DNA from 4 places in the Brucella sp. NBRC 12950 genome. Region 4 is predicted to be linked to each of the others. Evidence: predicted binding sites of a transcription regulator. Region 4 holds the regulator's gene; each other region holds the start of a gene.

Region 1 (4,541 bases), on a different contig from region 4:
GTAATACCGGAATGATCGGCGCGTTGCAGGTGATAGGCAGGCATCTGTGGCATACGCTGTAGCGGAATGCCGCTGCTCGGCTCGGATTCGCCTGCGCGTGTTATCGCGTTGCCTGGCTCAACAAAGCTATCATAGCCGCTGCCACCGTCTGCCATCAGCTTGCGCGCATAGGCGCAGAATTCGTCCATATAGAACTGATAGTTGGTGAACAGAACAAAGTTCTGAAAATGCTTGGGGCTGGTTGCGGTGTAATGCGCAAGCCTGTGTAGAGAGTAGTCAACGCGTTGTGCCGTGAACGGCGCCAGTGGCATTGGTTCACCGGGAATAGGATCGAAATCGGCATTGACGATCTTGTCGTCGGTTGCAGCCAGATCCGGAACATCGAAGAGATCGCGCATCGGATGCGTAAAGGCATTGGCAACCGATGCCTCGACATAGGTGCCTTCCATGAAGGCAAAGTGAATTGGAATTGGTGTGGCCGATTCCCGAACGGTGACCGCAACGCCGTGATTGCGCATCAGCAGGCGAATTTGCTCGTTGAGATAATGGTCGAACAGATCGGGCCGGGTAATCGTCGCCGCATAATCACCGGGCGTAGTCACATGACCAAAGGCAAGGCGCGTATCTACATGCGCAAAGCTGGAGGTGGACAGGCAGATTTCGGGATAAAAAGCGCGATAACGCTGAGGGCGAGCCTCTCCCTTTGCCAGCTGCTCAAAAGCCGTGCGAAGGAACGCGGTGTTGCGATCATAAAGCTTGCGCAGTGCGGCAACCGCCGCACTTGCATCGGTAAAAACTTCCGGCTCCACGAAGGGAGGGGTTTTGATATCAGGGATGAAAGTTTGTTCGATTCGCTGTGTCATGACTTAGTATAGCAAACTCCATGACACGCGCATGTCCCTGTTTAAGCACTTCTTTGAAGGCTTACATACAGTACGAGGCCGACCCCGTTCATTTGCGCTTTCTGCCCTATTTGGGTGTAGGCGAAGGTTGCCGCAGGACCGGTGAAGACGGCGGTGAAAAGCAGGACACGAAGCGCAATCCCTGCTGAAATACGGAAACGCGAGATCATAGCCGCCTGTCTCCGTCCACATGCTTGAGGTGCATTGCTGTGATAGGGCCAACGACCGGCTGGTCGCGATAAACATCATATTTGCGATCAACAAAAAGGCTCGCGATGATCGCAAAACCGGCAATCATTAAACAGACAATCGTAACGCGCCACAGCAGCATAATTCCCCCGGCTTTAAAAGCGTTTGCTCTACGGGCTTGAGTTTAAGGATGCGACCTGAACTGCTCCTGAGAGCTGCATTCATCCGGCGTTCAAAAATATTGATGTTTCACTAACTTGATCGCTTCGCACTTGTGCCGGGCTGCACGGCGCTTATGTTAACCCGCATTGGAAATACGGACAAAGCCAAGAAAGCGGGAGACAGATACCCATGGCTGAGCAGACAAAACCCATTGAGCTTTATTATTGGCCTACCCCGAATGGCTTCAAAATCAGCATCATGCTGGAGGAACTAGGCGTTCCTTATGAAGTCAAATATGTGAACATCGGTAAGGGCGATCAATTCCAGCCGGACTTTCTCAAAATTGCACCCAATAACCGTATGCCAGCGATCGTCGACCCCGAAGGGCCGGGCGGCGAGCCGATCTCGGTTTTTGAATCAGGCGCAATTCTTCAGTATCTCGGCCGCAAGTTCGGAAAATTCTATCCAACGGATGAACGCAAGCGTGTCGCCGTTGATGAATGGCTGATGTGGCAAATGGGTGGACTTGGCCCCATGTCGGGTCAGGCCGGGCACTTCCGCGTTTATGCGCCGGAAAAGGTGCAATATGGCATCGATCGCTACACCAATGAGGTCAACCGTCTTTATGGTGTCCTGAATCGTCAGCTAGAAGGCAAAGACTTTATCGCAGGCGAATATTCTATCGCTGACATGGCCAGCATTGGTTGGATCAACGCTTACAAAAACTATGATCAGCAGCTGGAGGATTTCCCTAACCTCAAGCGCTGGTATGAAACCATGAATGCACGACCTGCCGTTCAGCGTGGTCTCTTGGTTGGCAAGGAAGAGCGCGAAAAGTCTAACCTCGCCAATGACAAGGAAGCGCAGAAAATTCTTTTCGGCCAGAAGGCGCGCTAATTCGCTTTGGTTAGAAATGCTTGAAAGAAAGGCGGCTTAGAAGCCGCCTTTTTATTTTATTCGCTTACTGCCGTGCGAGACTTTCACTCTTGCAGATCAGGCCGCCCATGACGCAGCCCGAAAGCGAGAGAGTGTTTCCCTTGACACTGGCCTTGCCTGTGTAAGTCTTGCCTTCGTCTAGCTTGTTGACTTCGCCCTTGTAGCTGCCGTCCTTGCCAGACATTGTGCCAATCGACTTGCCCTTATATTCGCCGGTCTGCACCGTGCCGCAATATTTACCGCCGCCGCAAGCTGCGTAGCTGATAATCGTACCATTCGGGCGTTTCCAAGTACCGACAATTGCTTCTTCAGCAAATGCTGGTGCGGCTAAGCCTGCCGTCAGTGCTACGGCGGCGGTCATTCCCATAATAAAAGTGCGGATCATGCATTCCTCCCAAAATGCCGCAAAGCTCTCTATTTTCAGCTCTGCAGAAAACTTACGCAAACGTAAACGTAATCGAGTTTGGTCCGAAGCGGAAGAGGGATAATTGGTGGCTTCGAATTCGCCGATAATCACTTTCTCAACAAAGCCAATCGATGCCATGGTTATCATCTGGTTTCCAAGCACTGTGGATGAAAAAGCGGCAATTTCGGAAAAACGCTGCAATTCGCGAAGCTTGGATGTTTAACAAAATCCCAAATTTACTCCTTGTTGGGATTTCGTTGTCGCGTTGTTAAGCATCTGGTTTAACGCGCATTTTAATCCTGTCGCCTATCTTAAAGACCATGAACGGAACGACAGATCCGACGGTTCCGGGCCGGTGAAAGCCAGTCACGGAAACAAAGAGCGGACGGTTCTCGGGATTTAACAGGGACAAAGAAAATGACACAGTTTCAGAGCGTTATACAGCACGACAAGGCAGGCTCTCAGGATCGTATCCTGCTGGAGATGGGTTTGAAATACGCCATCGGCCGCGACTGCGAAATTGATGTCGTCGAAGCACACAAGTGGCTTAACATTGCAGCAATCCGTGGCAACCAGAAAGCGGAACGTATGCGCAATCAGGTTGCAGCAACTATGAGCAAGAGCGAGCTGGCAGCAGCACTGCGTGGTGCACGCGAGTGGATGACTTCTCACTGAACTACGGAATGTAGAAACCAAAAAGCCGCCCAATGAGGCGGCTTTTTGTTCAGCTGATCCCGAGATAGCGCCCCGGCTTGTGGTTGATTGCGATGATAACGTTCATCGCAATCGCACCCACAAGCGACAGAAGCATGTTCTCCCACGGGATGAAAAACAGTGATCCGAGCATGATGATAATGTCGAGCGCGAGCTGAAACCAACCAGCGCGAATGCCATAGGCATCCTGCAAGTAAAGCGCGAGAATATTGACGCCGCCCACGCCGGAACGATGGCGGAAAAGTGCCAGAACGCCCATGCCCATAAGTGTGCCGCCCATAAGCGCTGCAAAGAGCGGATTGATTGAGCTGAAATCAACACATAGAGGGATGAGTTTGGCAAAGAGAGATAGAAGCGCCACGGCGATGAACGTTCTGATCGTAAATGGCCAGCTCATCCGCTTTGCAGCGAAATAGTAGAACGGCAGATTGATCACGAAATAAAGCAAGCCAAATCCGATGCCGGTGGCATACTGGATCAGCAGCGCGATTCCTGCCGTACTGCCTGTCATAAGCGTCGCTTGACTATAAAGCGTAATGCCCAACGCAATGAATGAAGTGCCAATCAACATGGCGATTGCATCTTCATAAAGGCGATGACGATCGCCCCCCAGTTTGCTGGTCACATCGACAAGCGGGGAGGCGCTATCTGCGATATCGGTCACATTTAACTCCAGAACTGCGAAAACCGGAAATTCGAACAAGATTACTCAAAGGGCCGGAGCAATGATCCGCCATTTGAGTGTATGCATATTCCCGCTGATCCGATGGATAATGTGCCACGCGCCAGCGCCAAGTCTTGGGAGACCTCGCAAATATAGCATCGCGGATGCCCGACGGCACTGCTAGCAAAATTGTTATTTTGAACGTAGCATTTTTATTTTAGCTCGGCTTTGACCGCTCATTTTTTCGGATTATTTCGTTGCGAGTTTCACTGAGAAATTGCTCTACATCCTTGGGACTGCGTAGATGATGCTTTTTCAGATGCGAAGGGGCGCTTTCCAGAAAAGATTTTGCCCGAATACGCCCATTTTTGCGGTAATTAGCCACGAACTTCAGGAATTCCCAATCAAAGCGCTCGTCACAGCCTTCCGCCATATCAGGACGGGATTGACCGTAATGGCGAAGTGTTCTGCGCAGGACTCGCCAAAGGCGTGTTAGGGTCGAGATATCCAGAAAAATAAGCATGTCGGCGCGTGCTGAGCGATACGCCATTGTTTCGCTGTGATTGCC
Region 2 (4,541 bases), on a different contig from region 4:
TGTAAGCTCTGACGCAACAAATCATTGTAGCATTTGCGCTTGATCTGGGTGCGCAACCGCGCATAAAGCTCCAGCTTCTCAAGCGGACGCATCACATAGTCGTTTACGCCCAGTTCAAGCGCCCGGACGACCAAAGCACCCTCGTCTTCATTGACGATCAGAATGATCGGAACAAGCCGTGTGCGTTCAATTGTGCGTATCTGGGAGCATAGGCGCAATGGGTCGTAATAGGTAAAATCTGCCGAAATGACGATGCTGTCGTAATCATTCTCAATCGCCTTGATGAGCGCCGTATTTGCATCATGTGCGACATCGACGAAATAGTCCTCGCCGAGAATGAGGCGCAGCCGTGCTGCTGCCAATTCATTCTCATCCACCACCAGGATACGTGCAGCATCCTCTCCGCCGCCAAAGCGTCCGGATAATTTGGTCACGAGTAGAGCTTCGACTTCTGTGTCAGCGACAGTGCCAGTGCGTTGGAAAAGCTCATCCGAAACCATTTTAAGACGCGCAAGGCTTTTCACCCGTGAAAGGAGCTGACGATCCTGCGCGGGCTTCGAAAGGAAATCATCCGCTCCGGCCTCAAGCCCTTTGATCTTGTCTTCAGAACTATTCAGAGCAGTTAGAATCACAACCGGAATATTGGAGGTGCGCGGGTCGACTTTCAGGCGATGACAAACGTCAAAGCCGTCCATATCCGACATGACAACATCAAGGATAATCACATCGATCTGCCCGCCCAGGCAAATCTCGATCGCCTCTGCGCCTTTATTAGCGGTCACGACCTCGTAATATTCGCTCAAGAACAGCGCTTCAAGCAGCTTTGCATTTGATTCTGCAGCATCAACGACAAGAATTCTTGCAGTCATATCAGCCAGCCCCCCAAAATTCTAACCCTTGCGAGATTCCCCAAATCGAAAAGGTTTAAGCGTCACCCAAGTATGACTTTATGGTTTCTATAAACCGTGGCACCGAGATCGGCTTGGATATATAGGCTTCACAGCCTCCCTGCCGAATGCGTTCTTCATCGCCTTTCATGGCGAAGGCCGTCACCGCAATCACTGGGATATGCCGCAATTCCTCATCATCTTTAAGCCACTTGGTCACTTCCAGACCGGAAACCTCCGGAAGCTGGATATCCATCAAAATAAGATCGGGACGATGTTCGCGCGCAAGATCAAGTGCCTCAAGACCGTTTCGTGTCCTGATTGTTTCATATCCGCTGGCTTCGATAAGATCGCGAAACAACTTCATATTGAGTTCGTTGTCCTCGACGATCATGACACTTTTCGTCATCGAATATTCCTTGGCCTTAATCTTTCCCGAGGTAAAACAAGGTTGCCTTGTCTGTCCTGCCCATATAGCTCCACTATAGTTTAAGCGCATTTCATTGACGAAAGGCAAATATTCGCCAAATCCCGCATTGTCGTTAAGACTTTGGGCTATTAAACAAAGGCCACAGTCTAAGGCTTTCCTCAAAACGGAAGAAAGCAATTTTTCTGCATAAAATCATTTAAAACAAAGAGTTAATTGGAGAGATCATATGAAGACGCTGTTAAGCCGAGCCGACGCTGAAAACCTAGCGGTAGAAGCGCTTGTGTGGTTGGCTCAAGACAAGGATCTATTGCCGCGTTTTCTCGCACTCACCGGAATTGAAGCATCATCTATTCGCTCTGCTGCACAGGAACCGGGCTTTCTCGCAGGCGTGCTCCAATTCTTTCTCGGGCATGAACCAACTTTGATACGCTTTTGCGAAGAAACTGGACGCGATCCTGCCCTTATAGAAAAGGCCATGGCACTGTTACCGGGGGGCATTAATAACCATCTTTGACAAAAGCCCCGCATTGCGGAGCTTTTGTCGCCTTCAGCCCTGCAGAGTTTATGCAGCGCTTACGGCTTCAGCATTCGATACACTGATAATGCTCAGCTCATGGGCTTTGCCGTCACGTGCAATCCACGACATGGACTGGCCCGGAGTAAGGCCAATAAGAGCAGTACCGATTGGGGTTAAAATAGAAATCTTGCCTTGCGCAATGTCTGCCTCGCCGGGATAAACCAACGTTACTTTGCGTTCATGACCGTCGTTTGAGCGAAACTCTACCATCGAACCCATGCGAACGACGTCTGCAGGCAGCTTTTTCTGCGGCACGACTTTTGCGCGATCGAGTTCCTGCATCAACTCCTCGGCCACCTCCTCCAACTTTTCGGAGACGTTGCCGGCCAGAATTGTCAGGCGCTCATGGTCAATATCGCTGACGACGATCTTTGGCTTCTTGCGATTCTTTTCGCTCATGACGATAGCTCACTGCTGTCTAAGGATAATTGTTCTCCAAACCGAATCCCGGCCGGAGCATTTGCTTGAATTTTGAATGAAAGCGCTTCTAACAATTCCGCTTGAAACCAAGCGGCAACCCGTCCCCCGGAGCCCTCTGCGCAAGGCAGGCCTCGAGGGTTGCTATCCCGTGATCGGTTGAACCCGATGGAGTATGGAAGCAAAGCGGTTATTCATAACACTAAACTTGGTGATATCCTTGCCAATGTCAAGGGCACAGCTGACAGGGTGACAGAGTATCGATGGCATTGGCTCGCTTTAGTGCTATAAAGCGATGTTCCTTTTATGTTCATACAAACACACGCTACCATGTCCGAACAACCCGTTATAAACAGTTCAGAACAGGGCTTTTGTCGCGATTGTTTGTCGCTGCAAAAGCTGGAATCAGCGCGCCGTTGTCGAGCTTGCGGCAGCCCGCGACTTTTGCGCCATGCCGAGTTATACAAATTATCGCTCGCCCATGTGGATTGTGATGCATTTTATGCCTCCGTAGAGAAGAGAGACAATCCTGAATTGCGTGACAAGCCGCTGATAATCGGCGGTGGAAAACGTGGTGTGGTTTCAACGGCTTGCTATATTGCGCGCATTCACGGCGTACGTTCTGCGATGCCTATGTTCAAAGCGCTTGAAGCCTGTCCGCAAGCTGTTGTTGTCAAGCCCAACATGGAAAAATACGTTAAGGTCGGGCGTGAAGTTCGGCAGTTTATGCACGAACTGACACCACTAGTGGAACCGATTTCCATAGACGAAGCATTTCTCGATTTGGGTGGCACAGAGAGACTTCACCGTGCACCAGCCGCTATGGTGCTTGCTCGTTTTGCCAAACGTGTTGAAGCGGAAATCGGCATCACGATTTCCGTAGGTCTATCCTATTGCAAATATCTCGCGAAGGTTGCATCCGACCTTGAAAAACCGCGAGGTTTCTCCGTTATAGGTGAAATGGAGGCTCTCGATTTTCTTCGTGACAAACCGGTCAGCATGATCTGGGGTGTCGGAAGATCATTCAATACAAAGCTCGAGAGTGACGGTATTCGCACCATTGGACAACTTCAGACGATGGATGAAGGCACGCTCATGAAGGCTTATGGCACGATGGGGCAGCGTTTGTTTCGCCTTTCACGCGGACAGGACAGCCGACAAGTTGAGCCTGAGCACGATATGAAGAGCGTTTCAGCTGAAACCACGTTCAATAAGGATCTTTCAGAGGCTGGTGATTTGGTGCCCGTGCTGCGCGCACTGTCTGAAAAGGTCTCACAGCGCTTAAAGGCCAGTGATATCGCTGGACGCACCGTGGTTCTGAAGCTCAAGACACAGGATTTCAAACTTCGAACGCGTAATCGGCAGTTAGCCGATCCGACGCAACTGGCCGACCGGATCTTCCGCACTGGTCTGCAGCTTCTTGAAAAGGAACTGGATGGAACCAGATTCCGTCTACTTGGCATCGGAGTAAGTGAGCTTTCATCGGATGAGCGTGCTGATCCACCCGACCTCGTTGATACTCAAGCTGCAAAACGCGCCGTGGCTGAAGGTGCTATCGACCGTCTGCGTGACAAATTTGGCCACAGTGCCGTGGAAACAGGATATACATTTTCAAAGGGCAATCTCGCACGCCCCCAAACCCCGTCCGATCGTGAGACAGAGAAATAATTATCTTTCAAAGCATCTTATGGAAAGTCTTGGAGAAAAAGCAAACAATCGCTGCTAACGGCTTGACGAAGTGTGTCTGGATCAATATTGGAACTGACCAAGAGAGTACTGTCTGATTTGATAGATCTCTTCGGAAGGCCTCATGGCGGAGTGGTTACGCAGAGGACTGCAAATCCTTGCACCCCGGTTCGATTCCGGGTGAGGCCTCCAAAAATTCAATCAATAAAATCAATGATTTACCGCATATCGCCAGATGACTGGTGTAAGATTTCATGTCGCGTCTTGTTGCAAATAGATTCTCTGTAATTACAACGAGTTACACCCCCCCCCCGGCAAATCCACGCAACATGAAATGCAATATGGAATGCCAACCAAACACTTGGTGAATCACGTAGTTTTCAGCGCGGCCTAGCCATCCAATGCCTGGGCCCTACCTCCATTCAAAACGGAGGAAGCCATGAACGGACCAAAGCGCGAAGGCGATTACACAGATCGAGATATCGACTGTCAGAAAGCTGTGAAGACCATCAGGGACACTCGTTGAAGATGGATTTGAGCCTTC
Region 3 (4,541 bases), on a different contig from region 4:
AGTCAGACGATCTAAACCATTTGCTTTTAGTATGGCGCCATACTATATGGCGACATATGGAAATTATCGAGCAAAAACATCACGCCCTTCTGGGTGAACTGGAACGCCGCAGCAGCCCGTCTGCTGACGCGCTGAAAACCTGTTTTGAAATCCTGTCGCTTGCCGCTGCAATTGACCACGATTGTGCCAACAGGCTTGCCCCCCACAAGCTTTCCGAAGGCAAGTTTGTTCTGTTGTTTCTTTTGCAGAATGCGCCTGATGGCCTTTCACCACACGAGCTTTCAGAGCGTGCTGGCGTGACACGCGCGACTATTACCGGCCTGCTTGATGGCTTGGAACGCGATGGCTTTCTCAAGCGCCATGCGGACACGCAGGATCGCCGCAAACTGACGATCAGGCTGACATCCGAAGGAGCGCGATTGGCGCAACAGCTTTTCGTTGAACATACAACATGGATTGCGAGCCTGATGAGCGATCTTTCCGCCGATGAACAAGCGGTGCTCAGCACATTGCTGCGCCGTATTTTCAGCCGCACGGATGCGGGACGAAAGTCATGAGCAAATCGCCGCTGAAAATTTCCGATATCTCGGCCGAACGACTTTCTGTGTTACACAGCGGAACGGTTGAAACGACCGTACTGACCGAATGTCTGGCGATTGACTTTGCGAGCCTCATGCAAAACGCATTTCCGACTATTGGTCAGGATGCCTTGCAGACAATGCATGAAGCCAAAGATCTTGGCATTTCACGCCGCATGATGCTGGCAGCACAGCTTTTGCTCGCAAGCACTGGCGGTCAAGCAATCGGTTCTCTGAGTGCTCATCCGTCAGATACTGTGCGCGGCTGGGCCTGTTTTGCCATCGGCCAGTTAGAAAGCCTTTCTCTTTCAGAACGTCTGAAGCTCATACGCCCACTCGCAGATGATCCACATTTTGGCGTGCGCGAATGGGCATGGCTCGGTCTTCGCGAGCATATTTCTTCTGAGATTGACCAGACGATCCAACTGCTTACGCCATGGACTGCCGATCCGTCCCCCTATATCCGGCGATTTGCCTGCGAAGCCACCCGCCCGCGTGGCGTTTGGTCGGCACATATCAAAAGCCTGAAAGAAGCCCCTGAAAAGGCTTTGTCAATTCTGACACCACTTCGCGCCGATCCCGCACCTTATGTGCAGGATTCGGTCGCCAACTGGCTCAATGATGCGGCCAAAAGCCGACCCGAATGGGTCAAGGCGCTTTGCGCAGACTGTCTTGAAGCAAGCACAAATCCCGCGACTGCACGTATCTGCAAACGCGCACTCCGTTCCTTTTCTAAATAACTTCCCGGAAACGACATGACCCATTATCTCGCAGAACTCTATTCACCCAAGGCAAGCTGGCTGGCACTTGATCTTAAAGGCAGGCAGGCTTTCTTTGAAAAGGTCGGTGCTGGCATGGGCGGTCTGGCCGAACGTGGTATCGAGGCTCTGGCCCTGGGTCCTGTTGACCCAACCAAACCTTATGCGCCGAAGCAGAGCTTTTTCGCGATTTGGCGCTTCCCGGATGAGATGGCTCTCGACATGCTGATTGCCGGAATCACCGCCACCGGTTGGCATGATTATTTTGATACCGTCAATGCAGCAGGTGCTGGCACCGATCTTGGTGGCCATATCGCCCAACTGGCGGGAGTGCCTTTCAAAGAAGCCGCCTGATCTGATCAACCACGACCATAGATGCTTCCTTTCAGAGCACGATCTGAGAGGGAGCATTTTTCTTATCCACACATCCTCACAGCTGATCCCGCTTGACTCTTGGCGGACTCGATTCAATACTAGAACATAAAGTGAACAAATAGCATTCCAATAAAAGCGTGAAGCAGTTTACGTCTGGAATTGCATCCTTACAAACACAGGGTTTTGAACGTGAGCGGCATCGACATCACGGCGTTGCGGCGCATGGTTACGGCCATCGAAGGCAATGCCTCACAGGCGAGTTTTACAGACGAGACCGGAACAGGCTGCGGGCGTGCAGGCAGTTTCACGCTCGGCCTTGCCGAAGCTGATGATGCTTTTCCGCATGGCCTGAGAGGTGATGCACTTCATGAGGTTTTTGCTGAAAACCCCGGTGCACATATGGCCGCTACCGGTTTCGCACTGGCAATGGCTTTGCGTGCATCCCCTTCAAGAAGACCAATCATCTGGATTGAGGAAGAAAGCGCTTCAAGCGAATATGGCGGGCTTTATCCGCCGGGACTTCATGCCTTCGGAATCAATCCGTCACGGCTGCTGATCGTGCGCTGCCCCACCGCTCAAGATGTTTTAAAAGCAGCAAATGATGCGCTTGAAGAGGCAAGCGGCAAGGCTTCGAACCTCATTTCCGGCGTGGTCGCCTCGGTGAGCGGCCAGCCTAAATGTCTCGACCTGACCGCCTCGCGTCGCCTGCTTTTGGCAACCGAAACCGCACACTTGCCTGTCATCCTGCTCAGGAGCCACCGGACAGGAGTGCAGAGCGCTGCCGTCAGCCGCTGGCGGGTGGCGCCTGCATCCTCCCGCTCCAGCGGAGCGAATGCACCCGGAAAGCCGGTTTTTTCCGCAATTCTGGAACGCAATCGACACGGCACCTGTGGGCAATGGATCATGGAATGGAACAATGAAACCCTTGAATTTGCAACAGCCGAACAGAACGGCAGATCGCGTGTTCCTCGCCCTCTGGTTTCCGTTTCTGCCGACCGACCGGCTTCGCAACAACATTCAGCATGATGGCACAGAAAAACTGCCGCTTGTCGTCACCGAGCGCACGGCCAATGCGCTGCACCTGACGGCAGTGGATGCTACAGCTGCAAAGCTCGGTCTTTTCCCCGGTATGGCGCTGACCGATGCGCGAGCGCGGGTGGAAAGGCTTGACGTTGCAACAGCCGCACCAGAACGCGATGCAGCGTTGCTCAAGCGTCTTGCCCATTCGTGCGAACGCTACACGCCGCTTATAGCCTTCGACGAGCCGCATGGGCTGATGCTCGACATCACCGGCTGCGCACATCTTTTTGGCGGGCTTGCTGCCATGCGTGAGGACGCAATCATGCGGATTGAACGTGCTGGCCTGAACATACAGGCGGCAATGGCTGACAACAGCTTTGCCGCACGGCTTCTGGCGCGCGGAACTCGCGGCGGCGTCTTCAGCAAGGCTGGTGTCGACCATTTTTTACCACGCCTGCCGATCAGCTCTCTTGAACTGAACGAGGCTGCTGAGACGGGCCTTAAACGCGCCGGGCTAAAGCGCATTGGCGATGTGATGGCGCTGCCCCGCGCAGCCTTGACTGCGCGTTTTGGAACCGACCTTGCCACCAAACTTGACCGGCTGGCACGACAGGAGCGCGCACCGATTTCGCCCCTGCGTATCGTGCCGCTCAACATTGCCGAACGCCGCCTGTCCGAACCAGTGACCGCCATGGAGCTGGTCGAACACATTCTGCAAGAACTGGCGCAGGAGCTGTTTGCACTTCTTGAAGTCGAGGGAAAAGGGGCGCTGCTGATCGAAGCATCCTTCTTCCGTGTCGACGGTGAGGTGCGCCATATCCGTATCGAAACTGGCCAGCCTTTGCGTGAAGATCGGGTATTTCTCAGGCTGGCGCGGGAGCGGCTCAAGGCTCTCACCGATCCGCTTGATGCCGGTTTTGGCTTCGACATGATGCGCCTGGCAGCACTTCGCAGCGGAGCAATCGCCCAGCGCCAGACAGGGCTTGATCAGCATGAAGAAGATGAAGCTGGCTTTAGCCAGTTGATCGACCGGCTTTCTGCGCGGCTGGGGCAGGAGCGTGTACTGGTTTCCTTCTCGCGCAACACGCATATTCCCGAACGTGCTTTTGGGCTGCGCCCTGCCCTGCAAATCCGCAAAAGCGAAGGCGATTATGAAAGCAGCCCAACACTTCCCGATGATCCGCCCGCGCGACCAATCAAACTGTTTCGTCCGCCGCAGCCAATAGAGAGTATTGCAGAAGTACCCGACAGTCCGCCGTCGTTTTTCCTGTGGCGGCGTGTGCGTCATCATGTGCGCCTTGCCGAAGGGCCGGAGCGGATCGAACCGGAATGGTGGCTTTCCATCGGTCATGATGTGCCGCAGCTGCGCGATTATTACCGCGTGGAGGATGATAACGGCCAGCGCTTCTGGATTTTCCGCGAAGGGCTTTTTGACGGCTTGAATCATCCGCGCTGGTTTTTGCATGGGCTGTTTGCGTGATGTCCCGCTATTTTGAAATGGCGGTGGCCAGCAACTTTTCTTTCCTGAGTGGCGCATCGCATCCACAGGAGCTGGTCTTGCAAGCCCACGCGCTCGGGCTGTCCGGTATCGGCATTGCTGACCGCAACACGCTGGCCGGTGTGGTTCGCGCCCATGCTGCGTGGAAAGATATTCGCGACACATGCGACTTCCGTCTGTTCATCGGCTGCCGCCTTTCCTTCATCGACGGCACGCCAGACATGGTCGTCTATCCGCGTGATCGCGCAGCCTATGGACAATTGTGCCGCCTGCTGACGGATGGCAAACACCGCGCTGTCGCCAAGGGAGAAT
Region 4 (4,541 bases):
CTGACGGAGAGGATCAAACCATGTCCACCGACATTTTGCGGAAAATCGAAGCTTACAAGCGCGAGGAAATCGCTGCTGCCAAGGCTCGTCTTCCACTCGAAGAAGTGAAGGCGCAGGCCAAGGATCAGCCTGCAACACGCGGTTTTCTCAAGGCACTGGAAGCCAAGCGCGCAGCCAACAAGTTCGCGCTCATTGCTGAAATCAAGAAGGCGAGCCCTTCCAAAGGCCTTATCCGCCCTGATTTTGATCCGCCAGCGCTGGCCAAGGCTTATGAAGACGGCGGCGCGGCCTGCCTGTCCGTTCTCACAGATGCGCCATCTTTTCAGGGCGCACCGGAATTTCTGACAGCGGCACGCAATGCCTGCTCGCTGCCCGCCTTGCGCAAGGATTTCCTTTTCGACACCTATCAGGTCTATGAAGCGCGCAGCTGGGGTGCAGATTGTATCCTCATCATTCTGGCAAGCGTCGATGATGATCTGGCCAAAGCGCTCGAAGAAACCGCTTTCGAACTCGGTATGGATGCTCTCATTGAAGTCCATGACGAAGAAGAAACCGAACGCGCGCTGAAGCTTTCATCGCGTCTTGTTGGCGTTAATAATCGCAATCTGCGCACGTTTGAAGTCGATCTTGCTGTTTCCGAACGCCTCGCAAAGATGGTGCCTTCGGACCGTCTTCTGGTCGGCGAAAGCGGCATCTTCACCCATGATGATTGCCTGCGTCTTGAAAAGTCGGATATCGGAACATTCCTCATCGGCGAAAGCCTGATGCGCCAGGATGACGTTGCTCAGGCGACCCGCGAACTTCTGACCGGCAAGGTGTAAGCCATGACAGCCAAACTCACCCATATCGACCAGACTGGCGCCGCCCATATGGTCAATGTCGGCGATAAGGCTGAGACTGAACGCCAGGCAACGGCTGAAGGTGCAGTCAAAATGAAGCCAGAAACTCTGGCTCTCATTCTGGAAGGCAATGCCGCCAAAGGCGACGTTATCGGTGCTGCCCGCCTGGCAGGCATTATGGCTGCGAAGAAGACTGCTGATCTCATTCCGCTTTGCCACCCATTGATGCTGACAAAGGTCTCGGTGGAAATCGAACCGGATCAATCACTTCCCGGCCTACGCGTCTCTGCGACTGCGAAGCTGAAAGGCCGCACAGGGGTTGAGATGGAAGCGCTGACTGCCGTATCAGTCACCTGCCTGACCATCTATGACATGGCAAAGGCCGTTGATCGCCACATGGAAATTACCGATATTCGCGTTTCCGCAAAAAGTGGTGGCAAATCAGGCGACTGGACAGCCTGATTTTCAAACGAACTTGCGGCAAATCAATTCATGGCCGCAGTTAATCTGCTTTAAGCAGCGAAGCATTTCCAGCATGAGCATTTAGCAGCCTGTGTGAGATAATGCGCAGAACAAGCGAAATAACGAGATTATTTTCTACGAGAGGAAGCCAATGTCCCTTCTCCCGGTCGATGAAGCCCTTGCACGTATCCTGAGCTCGGCAGAGCCACACGGTTCTGAGCAGGTTCCTTTGACTTCAGCCGGTGGACGCGTCGTTGCTGAACCTGTGAAGGCTCACCTTCTGCAACCTCCCTTTGATTGCTCTGCCATGGATGGCTATGCGCTGATCTCACCTGAAAATATCAGCTATCCGCTTGAACTCACCGTAATTGGCGAATCAGCAGCCGGTAAGCGTTTCGATGGGCAGCTGGGCGAACGTCAGGCGGTCCGCATTTTCACCGGCGCACCAATGCCAGCAGGCGCTGATAGCATCGTTATCCAGGAAGACACGGAGCGCTCCGGCGACAAGCTGACGATCCGGCAAGGTCTCGATAAAGGCCGCCACATTCGTCGTGCAGGTCTCGATTTTGCACCGGCCAATGTTGTTCTTCCAGTTGGAAAAGCACTCGACGCCCCGGCACTTTCCCTTGCTGCGGCCAGCGGCAACGCAGCCATCTCGGTTTTCAAACAACCCCGCATTGCAATACTCGCGACAGGAGACGAGCTCGTACCGCCCGGTACGGCTCCCGGCCAGGACCAGATTGTCGCCTCCAACAGCGTCGGCATCGCCGAAATCGTTCGCCGCGCAGGCGGCAGGCCTGAAGATATGGGCATCATCATCGACGACCCTGCGAAGATCGAATCCGCAATTAGTGCCGTTCTCGAAGATGGCATCGATGTTCTTGTGACGATTGGCGGCGCGTCGGTTGGAGATCGCGATTACGTTCACGGGGCTTTACAGAATTGCGGCGTCGATCTAGACTTCTGGAAGATCGCCATGCGCCCGGGTAAACCGCTGATGTATGGCCGCAAGACGGTTTCGGGTAAAACCGTGCATGTCATCGGCCTGCCGGGTAATCCGGTTTCAAGTCTCGTCTGCAGTCTCGTATTTCTGCGCCCATTGGTGGCAAAGCTATCGGGCACTGACTTAACTGCAGATATTCGTCCCGCGAAATTGGGTCAGCCAATGAATGCAAACGATCATCGTAGGGACTTTGTTCGTGCGACGGTAGAAAAGGCAATCGACGGCACATTGATTGTAAAGCCATTTCCAGTTCAGGATTCTTCGATGCTTTCTGCTCTTGTGCGTTCCAATGCACTACTGATCAGAGAAGAAAATGCGCCAGCTGCAGCGCTTGGAGATCCTTGCACAATATTGATGCTGTAACGAACGGCATCAATTCCCGCCCTCATTAATCATTTTAAAACCATTGCAGAACAAGACTGGAACATATAGTGTTCGTTCTGGTTTTGTTTTTATTTGATTCTGGTTTGGAGGGTGTAGCGCATGTTGACCCGTAAGCAGCACGAGCTTCTGCTGTTCATTCATGAACGTCTTAAAGAGACGGGCATCCCTCCGTCTTTTGACGAGATGAAAGAGGCTCTCGATCTAGCCTCGAAATCGGGCATTCATCGCCTCATCACGGCATTGGAAGAACGTGGCTTTATCCGCAGACTTCCTAACAGAGCACGCGCTCTGGAAGTCCTGCGGTTGCCAGATTCGATAGCACCGGGCTTGAACTCGCAAAAGAAGTTCGCTCCGAGCGTCATCGAAGGAAGCCTTGGTAAAGCTCCCCCTCCTCCACCGGCGCGCCCTGCTCCGGTCATGGCGGACAATGATTCCTCAACAATGGTTTCTGTGCCTATGATGGGACGCATCGCTGCCGGTGTGCCGATCTCGGCTATCCAGAATCAGACACATTCACTGAGCCTTCCTCCGGAAATGCTGGGTGCCGGTGAACACTACGCTTTGGAAGTCAAAGGCGATTCGATGATCGACGCCGGTATTTTCGACGGCGATACAGTCATCATTAAACGTGGTGATACAGCCAATCCGGGCGAAATTGTCGTCGCACTGGTGGACGACGAAGAAGCGACATTGAAGCGTTTTCGCCGCAAAGGTGCTTCCATCGCATTGGAAGCAGCAAACCCGGCTTACGAAACCCGCATCTTCGGACCTGATCGCGTGCGCGTTCAGGGCAAGCTTATCGGTCTGATCCGACGCTATTAAATGTTACACATAACCGCTGCACTTCCGTGAGATATGTGGCGGTTAATGTTCATAGTATTTCCGGCAAAAGTGCGAAGCGTCTCCGCAGGGAAATCAGTTCGCCGGACTGATTTCTTTTTCTGCTGCGATGCGTCGGATAATGCGTAAAGACAATCAATTTCAGCGGTTCCAACGATTCATTCTTAGCTGGAATGGCTGTAAGTCTGCCAGAAAACCATGAACTAGAGTGGCTCTGATTTATCTGTAAAAGCTGGAGCCGCTTCGAGCTTGGAGTTCTTTTCAGAGCCAGCCTTCTTTTGATATTCGCGCTCAGCTAGCCCCCGCGCTGCTCGCGAATAAAGACGATGAAGGTGCCAAGGCCTCGCGGGCGCATCAATGGCAAAGCTCAGATCATCTGCATAGCCGGCTAATTTACGAGGTTTTGCCGGTTCGAATCGGTAGATCTTATCTTCGTTGTCGACTTCATGGACAGCCGAAACTGTTGCAGCTTCGCCTTTCGAGGGCTTTTTCTGCCCCAACCTGAGTTCAAGCGTTCCTTTTAAGGCAAGCTCTTTTCGATCCACCACGAGCACATCAGGGCGCTCGCAGCTCAGATTTTTGCCTGCTATCGCAAGAACGACGATGTCGCCAATATTGCAGGCGATGTCCTTCATTTCCTCCTGCGCGGTATAAGCAAACATCCGCCCGTCCCGCAAAGGGATCGTACACAGTCCCTCTTCGCAGACAAACGCATCAGTGGCGGATACCAGCTTCTGCTTTTTTATAATCTGCGGCGGAATAAACGTTTCGATCAAATAGGCTGTCTGCCAGTTTTGACCTGTGAATTTTGGCGGTCTGCTGCGATTGGCTGCGAATTTACCATCAGGCAAGCGCACGGCCACAAATTTTGCATCCTCGCTAACGAGAATATCCGGCAATGGCGTTCGTATAAAAACGACAAGCCCGGCAATGACAAAAGGTAAAGCCAGCCATCGCAACCGGGTCGTGGAAACAACCGCGATAACAAGCGCTACAGTCCAGAGGATAAGCGT

The links. Region 4 encodes LexA, which represses DNA repair genes until DNA is damaged. Its sites were predicted from a motif close to TGTTCNNNNTGTGTTCNG; they were not measured.
Positions count from the first base shown of each region.
Region 1: a site for LexA is predicted at 2,910-2,927, ahead of QSJ70_RS11235 (sel1 repeat family protein). Genes of this name have one in related genera too.
Region 2: a site for LexA is predicted at 2,608-2,625, ahead of QSJ70_RS12015 (DNA polymerase IV). Genes of this name have one in related genera too.
Region 3: a site for LexA is predicted at 1,811-1,828, ahead of QSJ70_RS07650 (ImuA family protein). Genes of this name have one in related genera too.

Region 1 is NZ_BSQC01000005.1:348,972-353,512, reverse strand. It holds gene QSJ70_RS11260 (AMP nucleosidase) at 1-863, opposite strand, end outside; gene QSJ70_RS11255 (hypothetical protein) at 905-1,072, opposite strand; gene QSJ70_RS11250 (hypothetical protein) at 1,069-1,233, opposite strand; gene QSJ70_RS11245 (glutathione binding-like protein) at 1,443-2,150, shown strand; gene QSJ70_RS11240 (DUF2147 domain-containing protein) at 2,215-2,574, opposite strand; gene QSJ70_RS11235 (sel1 repeat family protein) at 3,013-3,270, shown strand; gene QSJ70_RS11230 (YitT family protein) at 3,320-3,973, opposite strand; gene QSJ70_RS11225 (P-loop NTPase family protein) at 4,191-4,541, opposite strand, start outside.
Region 2 is NZ_BSQC01000006.1:159,039-163,579, forward strand. It holds gene QSJ70_RS11995 (PleD family two-component system response regulator) at 1-869, opposite strand, end outside; gene QSJ70_RS12000 (response regulator) at 925-1,296, opposite strand; gene QSJ70_RS12005 (DUF3572 domain-containing protein) at 1,544-1,831, shown strand; gene rnk (nucleoside diphosphate kinase regulator) at 1,880-2,293, opposite strand; gene QSJ70_RS12015 (DNA polymerase IV) at 2,642-3,979, shown strand; tRNA gene QSJ70_RS12020 (tRNA-Cys) at 4,116-4,189, shown strand; gene QSJ70_RS12025 (hypothetical protein) at 4,532-4,541, shown strand, end outside.
Region 3 is NZ_BSQC01000004.1:51,904-56,444, forward strand. It holds gene QSJ70_RS07635 (MarR family winged helix-turn-helix transcriptional regulator) at 57-557, shown strand; gene QSJ70_RS07640 (HEAT repeat domain-containing protein) at 554-1,318, shown strand; gene QSJ70_RS07645 (DUF6616 family protein) at 1,334-1,690, shown strand; gene QSJ70_RS07650 (ImuA family protein) at 1,901-2,737, shown strand; gene QSJ70_RS07655 (Y-family DNA polymerase) at 2,673-4,211, shown strand; gene QSJ70_RS07660 (error-prone DNA polymerase) at 4,211-4,541, shown strand, end outside.
Region 4 is NZ_BSQC01000001.1:531,356-535,896, reverse strand. It holds gene trpD (anthranilate phosphoribosyltransferase) at 1-4, shown strand, start outside; gene trpC (indole-3-glycerol phosphate synthase TrpC) at 21-821, shown strand; gene moaC (cyclic pyranopterin monophosphate synthase MoaC) at 825-1,301, shown strand; gene QSJ70_RS02595 (molybdopterin molybdotransferase MoeA) at 1,453-2,667, shown strand; gene lexA (transcriptional repressor LexA) at 2,788-3,510, shown strand; gene QSJ70_RS02585 (ComEC/Rec2 family competence protein) at 3,732-4,541, opposite strand, start outside.